2 regions of the Brevibacterium sp. LAARM2_SD2 genome follow, and region 1 is predicted to be linked to the other one. Evidence: riboswitches for the same ligand, from Rfam matches in the RefSeq annotation. Region 1 holds a riboswitch; the other holds the start of a gene.
What was found. Region 1 has a riboswitch for thiamine pyrophosphate ahead of AC2W7K_RS07660 (ECF transporter S component). Riboswitches for the same ligand answer to the same signal wherever they lie in the genome.

Region 1 (3,397 bases):
GGGACGTCGAGCAGATCGGCCTCCTGCTGCGCCGCCTCGACGACGGCACCCTGGGCCGCGAGGTCGTCGGCGGACGCATCCGCTACCACGAGAGCATCCGCCAGGCCCTGCTCCGGCATGCCGAGAACGACCTCGGCCCGATGGCGCTGCCCGTCGTCCCGCCGGCCATCGCCCCGTTCCACATCGCCGAGTACTTCCCCACCGAGGGCACCTCGCTCCTCCACGACCCGCGCCAGCACGCGATCTCGATGTGCTTCGTCATGGAGGTCCGCGGCGAATGCACCCCGCGCGCCGATGCGCTCAGCCTCGACTGGCTCACCCCCACCGAGGCGCTGCGCTCCGACATCGTCGCCGAGCTCTCCCACGGCCAGGAGCACATCATCCGCTCAGCCCTGAGCTACCTCGGCTTCGCCGTCTGACGCACCCCTCCCCCTGGCGCAGGCCGTGAGCACGCGCCGAGGCCGTGGGCACGCGCCGCACGCGAGAGGAATCCGTCCGCCTCGCGGTCTTCTACACGTTGTAGAAAACACTTGGGTACACTGAGGGCGACGAGGACGGCACACGGTTTTCGGGGCCGTCGTCCCCGTCAGGGTTGGTCAGGCCCCGATGGAAGGACTGCCATGACTGCTGACTCCCGCTCGTCCGCCGCGAACCCGGCCGAGGCCCGCCCGACCGACACCCGCGCCTCCGATTCCGGACTCACCGACAACCTCGGCGTCCTCGTCGGCTTCGACGGATCCGAGCTCGCAGCCCTTGCCCTGCGCTACGGTGCCGCCGAGGCGCTGCACCGAGACGTTCCCCTCACCGTCGTCACGGCCTTCACGATGCCCCTGATGATCTACCCGAACATGGCCTCGATCCCGTCCGAACCCGAGGACGAAGCCGCGATGCGGGCAGCGGAGAAGACCCTCGCCGAGGCGGCCGAACTCCTCGCCGATCATCCCGGACCGGTGACGTACGCCGTCGAATCCGGTGACGCCGCCGGTGTGCTCGTCAACCTCAGCGCCAACGCCGATGTCATCATCGTCGGGGCGCGTGGACGCGGCGGCTTCATGGGCCGCATGCTCGGGTCGGTCTCGACCGCGCTGCCGCCGCACGCCCACTGCCCGACGATCGTCGTCCCCCGCCATTCGGCGCACCGCGGGGACACGACCGGCCCGGTAGTCGTCGCCGTCGACGGGTCCGAGGGCGCGCGGATCGCGATGTTCACCGCCGCCGAGGCGGCCGCTTCGCGCAACGCCGACCTCGAGATCGTCACGGTGCTGCCGGCCGGGGAGGAATGGCTCTACTGGTACCCGGAGCTCGAACTCGGCGGTGACGTCGCCGACCGCCGGCAGCAGCAGATCGAAGCCGAACTCGACAAGGACGCCGAAGAGCTGCGCAGTCAGTTCCCCGGGCTCCAGGTGTCCACCTCGGCGCTCATCGGCGATGCCACCGCGCTGCTGTCCGCGGCGACGAAGACCGCGCAGCTCACCGTCCTCGGCACCCGGGGCCGCGGGGCCGTGAAGTCCGCGCTGCTCGGATCGGTCTCCCGCGGGGTCCTCCACCATGCCGAGGGTCCGGTCATGGTCGTTCCGGCCTGAGTCCCGTTCGCACCAGATCCCCGGCCCCGCGGACGTGCGGTGCCGGGGATCGTCAGGTGTTGTACAGTGGAGCGCACACGACAGGGGAGCGCCGCCAAGGGCGCTGAGAGTGCAGATGACGCTGCAGACCCTCGAACCTGATGCGGCTAGCACCGCCGAAGGAAGTCGAGACTCTTCTACCCCTCCTTGAGACACGAGGAGGCGCTATGCCGAACACGACCACGCCCGGTTCCCGCTCGACGACGGCACCGGCATTCACCCAGGCCCCGCCGACGAAGAAGTGGCGGGTCGTCGACTACGTCGTCACCGCGGTCCTCGGCATCGCCGTGGGCCTGATCTTCTGGGTGCTCGCCGCCAGCTGGAAGGGCATCGAGCTCGCCTTCCAGGCCTTCCCGCCCTCGATCGGCCTCATCGCCGGCCTCTGGGTGCTCGCCGGTCCGCTCGCCGGGGCGATCATCCGCAAACCCGGAGCCGCGCTGCTGTGCGAACTCCTCGCCGCCGCCGTCGAAGGCGTCCTCGGCTCCCACTTCGGGGCGACCGTGCTGCTGTCGGGCTTCCTCCAGGGCCTCGGCGCCGAACTCGTCTTCGCCGCCTTCGGCTACCGGAAGTTCACCCTGTGGGTGACCGCGCTGTCCGGACTCGTCGCCGCGACCTTCATGGCCGTGAGCGAGAACATCCTCTACAACGCCGAATGGCAGTTCGACTTCCAGCTCGCCTACGCGGTGTGCGCGATGATCTCCGGCGTCGTCATCTCCGGCATCGGCGCCTGGTACGCCTACCGCGCGATCGCGAAGACCGGGGCGCTGAGCTCCTTCGCCTCCGGCCGCGTGCGCTGATGGGCCTGCCGATCCGCGCCCACGGATACTCGTGGCGGCACGCCGATCGGGACAGCCTCGCCGTCGGCCCCGTCGACCTCGACATCGCCCCAGGTGAGAAGGTTCTCCTCTTGGGGCCGTCGGGGGCGGGTAAGTCGACGCTCCTCCATGCGATCGCCGGGGTCCTTCCCACTGAGGCCGGGGAGTCAGCCGGTGATCTCCTCGTCGGCGACGCCCCACCCGACCCCCGCCGAGGCGTCACCGGGCTCGTCCTCCAGGACCCCGATTCGCAGGTGATCTTCTCCCGCATCGGTGACGATGTCGCGTTCGGAATGGAGAACCTCGGTCTGCCCGCCGAGGTGGTCGACGCGCGGATCGACGCCTCCCTGGCCGCCATGGGCCTCGACCTTCCCCAGTCCCACCCGACGGCGGCGCTGTCCGGGGGCCAGAAGCAGCGCCTCGCGCTCGCCGGGATCCACGCGATGGCACCCGAGGTGATCGTCCTCGACGAGCCGACGGCCAACATCGACCCCGCCTCGGCGAGGGCGGTCCGCGATGCCGTCCTCACGGTCCAGGAGTCCACTGCGGCGACGATGATCGTCGTCGAGCACCGGGTGAGCCTGTGGAGCGACGAGGTCGACACCGTCATCGTCCTCGGCCGCACAGGCGTCGTCGCCCACGGCACCCCGGACGAGGTCTTCGGTGACCCCGCACTCGCCGAGGTGCTCAGGACCACCGGGATCTGGCTGCCCGAATCCGGGTCCCGCACCGCCCCCGACCGCTGGACGATGCCGGGCAGAACTGGAGCGCAGGACCGACTCGGGTCCCCCGTGCTCGTCGGCGAGCGCCTGGGCGTCGCCCGGCCGCGGGCAGCCGTGCCCGCAGCGACCGATCTCGACCTCGAGGTGCGGGCGGGTGAGGCGCTCGGCATCGTCGGCGCCAACGGGGCCGGGAAGTCGACGACAGCGCTGACCCTGGCCGGCCTCATCCCCGAGTTCT
Region 2 (3,397 bases), on a different contig from region 1:
GGCGACCGTGCTCGTCGACGACGACATCGCCACCGACAGCGACGACACCGAGACCGGCCGCCGCGGCACCGGGGCGACCGTCATCGTCGAGAAGATCCTCGGCGCTGCCGCCGACGCCGGGTGGGGTCTCGACGAGCTTGCCGACCTCGGCGCCGAGGTGGTCGCCCGGTCCCGGAGCCTCGCCGTGGCCGCTCGCGCCCAGACCGATGCCCACACCGGTCGGCCCGCGTTCGACCTTCCCGAGGGCACCCTCGAATACGGCGTCGGCATCCACGGTGAGCGCGCAGCGACCTCGATTCCGCACGACGGCTTCGAGGCTCTCATCGACCGGATGTGCCGTGAGCTCCTCGCCGCGGTTCCCGGCACCCCGGCCGACGACGAGCTCCTCGTCCTCGTCAACGGACTCGGCGCGACGACCCAGATCGAACTCTTCAATGTCCACGACGCCCTCGGTGCCGCCCTCGAGACCGCAGGCGAGTCGATCGCCGCGTCCCTTGTCGGCAGCTATGTCACCGCGCTCGACATGACCGGGTTCTCCCTCACCGTCACCCGCCTGCAGCCGTCCTGGCTCGACTGGTGGAACGCCGCCTCCCGCACCGCGGCGTTCCCCACCCGCGGCGGTGAGTCCGCGCACGCCGAGGCGGTGCCGACGGCAGCGGCGACGCGGAGTGCGCAGGAGCCGACGTCGACCGCCGACTCTCTGCGGCAGCGGACGGCAGCCGGTGGGGACACGGATCTCGAGACCGCGGTGCTCCGCCGGTTCGCCGAACTCGTCGAGGAGCAGCACGCCCATCTGACGGAACTCGATCAGGTGGGCGGTGACGGGGACTTCGGGGACAACCTCCGCGGTGGACTGCGCCACGCCACTCGACTCGTCGACTCCTCCGAGGCCGCGGGATTCGCCGCAGCCGAAGCGGCGTTCCTCGGCGGCGTCGGCGGCACGAGCGGACCGCTCCTCGGCCTGCTCTTCCACGAGCTCAGCGCCGGTTACGCCGAACTCGACGCCGACACCCACCGCGAGACCGCGTCTGACCTCTGGAAGCGGGCGACGGCGGCCGGATGCGCGGCGATCCAGCGCGTCGGCGGCGCTGAGACCGGGGATCGGACCGTCGTCGACGTCCTCCATCCCACCGCCTCGGCGTTCGGGAAGGGATTCGCCTCAGCGGCGCAGACCGCCGCCGAGGCGGCACAGGCGACGGCCGACATGCAGGCGAGGCGGGGTCGGGCGAGCTACGTCGACGGCCGCGGAGCCGGCACACCCGACGCCGGAGCCGTGGGCATCTCGCTCCTCTTCTCCGCTGCCGCCGAAGTCTACGAGAAGTAGCCCTAGCCGGTACGAGAAGCAGCCTGGCCCGGCAGCGCGGTCACCGGTACGCCTCGTCGAAGAACGCGCGTTCGAGCCCGACGGCCCGCTGCCACAGATCGGCCAGGCGCTGCCGGGCGGCAGCCGATGCCGCATCGTCCCCGCGCGGTACACCCGTTCGAGTTCGTCGACGAGGAACTGCACCCAGCCGGTGAAGGCCTCCCCGCGGTGGAGGTCGATCCACCCGGTGTGGAGGTCGCGGCTCGGCATGGCCCGATCCTGCTCGCCCCACTCGAGGTAGAGCCATTCGGCGATGACGAGGACGACGAGGACGTCGGGGTACGACGCCGCGGCGACCGCCTCGCGCATGACGTCGCGGAACCCCGCGGTCACCTCGGTGAGCTGGGGATCGGTGTAGTCCGCGGGCTCCACCCCCACCTCGGCGAAGGCGCGGAGGAAGTACGAATCCTCATCGGCGGCGAGGAACCCGAGCTGCTGGGCGAACCGGAGCTTCGCGGTGATGGTGTCGGCGTGGGCGACGCTGGCGCCGAGCATCGAGAGGAAGTCATCGAAGAACTGGTAGTCCTGGACGAGGTACTTCGCCATCACCGCGTCGTCGACGGTGCCCGCGAAGAGCTCGGAGACGAACCGGTGATGGGTCGCCGCGGTCCACTCCGCCTCGGCGCTCGCCCGCAGCTCGGGCACGGCTCCGCCGGTCGCGACTGTGATCATGATGAGCCTCCATCTTCCTCCGCCGGTGTCACCCGGATCAGGTTCTAAGGGTCTGCGTGCGCACTCTCAGCGCCGGTCGCGGCGCTCCCCTGTGGTGGTTCGAGACTATCAGCCGACCGGTGCCGCCACAGCTGCGTCATGATGGGCGGCCTCGAGCTTCGCGCCGAGCACCTCGGCCAGCCGGACGGCGGCAGGCTGACGGCCGGCCGCACGCTCGCCGGCCTCGACCTCGGCGTTGTAGTTCGTGTTCGTGTTGATGTCGTAGACGACCTGGCGACCGTCGGCGGTGTCGATGAATTCGACCCCGGCGAAGTCGATGCCGAGTTCGGTGAGCAGCGCTTCGAGCCGACCGATGAGCGGGGTGTCCGCGGTGATCTCGTCGCGCCGGGTGAACTGACTGTCGCCGAGGCTGCCGGCCGTCCCGGGAACGGCGCAGGCATCGGCGGGGCAGAGTTCGAAGGAGCCGGCGGAGACGTCGACGGCGACGGCGTAGTGGAAGCGGCCGCCGATGAACTCGGCGCGCGTGATGAACGGCGCGGCCGGCTGCAGGTACTCCTGGACGAGGGTGATGCCGTCGATCGGCTCGGTGGACCCGTCGGGGGCGAAGTCGGCCACGGCGGCCTCGAGCTCGGCGTGCGAGTCGAAGCGGCGCACGCCCAGTCCCTTGCCGCCCTGGTTGTGCTTCGTGATGAACGGGGGCGCGAACCCGGCAGCCACCTCGGCGATCGCCGCTGATCCGAAGGCCGCCGAGGTGGCCGGCACGTCGATCCCGTGCGCGGCGAGCACGCGGTGCTGGCGGATCTTGCTGACCTCGAGCTCGAGGACCTGCGAGCCGTTGACGACGGTGCGGCCTGCGGCCTCGAGCCACGCGAGGACCGCGCGTCCGTACTCCTTGACGTGGGGGTCCGTGCGGGTGTGCGACGATGCCGAGAGTCGGGACCAGAAGACGCCCTCGGGCGGGGCGGCGGCGAGGTCGATCGCGGCACCGGGCAGCAGCCACTCGACGAGCTCGACGCCGAGGTCGGCGAAGGCGTCAGCGAACGGCGGGATCCACTCGGGATTGTCGTGGATGACGTAGACCGCGGGACCGTCCGCGACCGGCAGGGTGTGCGTGCTCATCGAAGTCCTCTCATGCGCCGTGGCTCTGGCAGGTGCGCTGTTATTGCTCAACAATTCTATCGAGTCGGTGATTCCCTGGGTCGTGTCCGCCCTGCGGCGTAGACTCAGGACCATGGCTATCGCAAAGCAGCCCGTGGTCGTTCTCGATGCTCCGGATGCTGGTGAGCTCGCCCAGTTCTACGGCGAACTCCTCGACTGGCAGGTCCGCGTCGACGACGACGGCACATGGGCCGAGATCACGTC

Region 2: it holds a riboswitch for thiamine pyrophosphate, as region 1 does, so the genes downstream of both, AC2W7K_RS06550 (TenA family protein) here and AC2W7K_RS07660 (ECF transporter S component) in region 1, are expected to answer to the same signal.

Annotation. Positions count from the first base shown of each region.
Region 1 covers NZ_JBNFOM010000009.1:58,442-61,838, forward strand. The annotation lists gene AC2W7K_RS07650 (DUF4916 domain-containing protein) at 1-419, shown strand, start outside; gene AC2W7K_RS07655 (universal stress protein) at 621-1,583, shown strand; TPP riboswitch at 1,656-1,764, shown strand; gene AC2W7K_RS07660 (ECF transporter S component) at 1,790-2,419, shown strand; gene AC2W7K_RS07665 (ABC transporter ATP-binding protein) at 2,419-3,397, shown strand, end outside.
Region 2 covers NZ_JBNFOM010000007.1:120,383-123,779, reverse strand. The annotation lists gene AC2W7K_RS06555 (dihydroxyacetone kinase subunit DhaK) at 1-1,324, shown strand, start outside; partial or broken gene AC2W7K_RS06550 (TenA family protein) at 1,532-2,035, opposite strand; TPP riboswitch at 2,032-2,136, opposite strand; gene AC2W7K_RS06545 (ATP-grasp domain-containing protein) at 2,144-3,154, opposite strand; gene AC2W7K_RS06540 (VOC family protein) at 3,267-3,397, shown strand, end outside.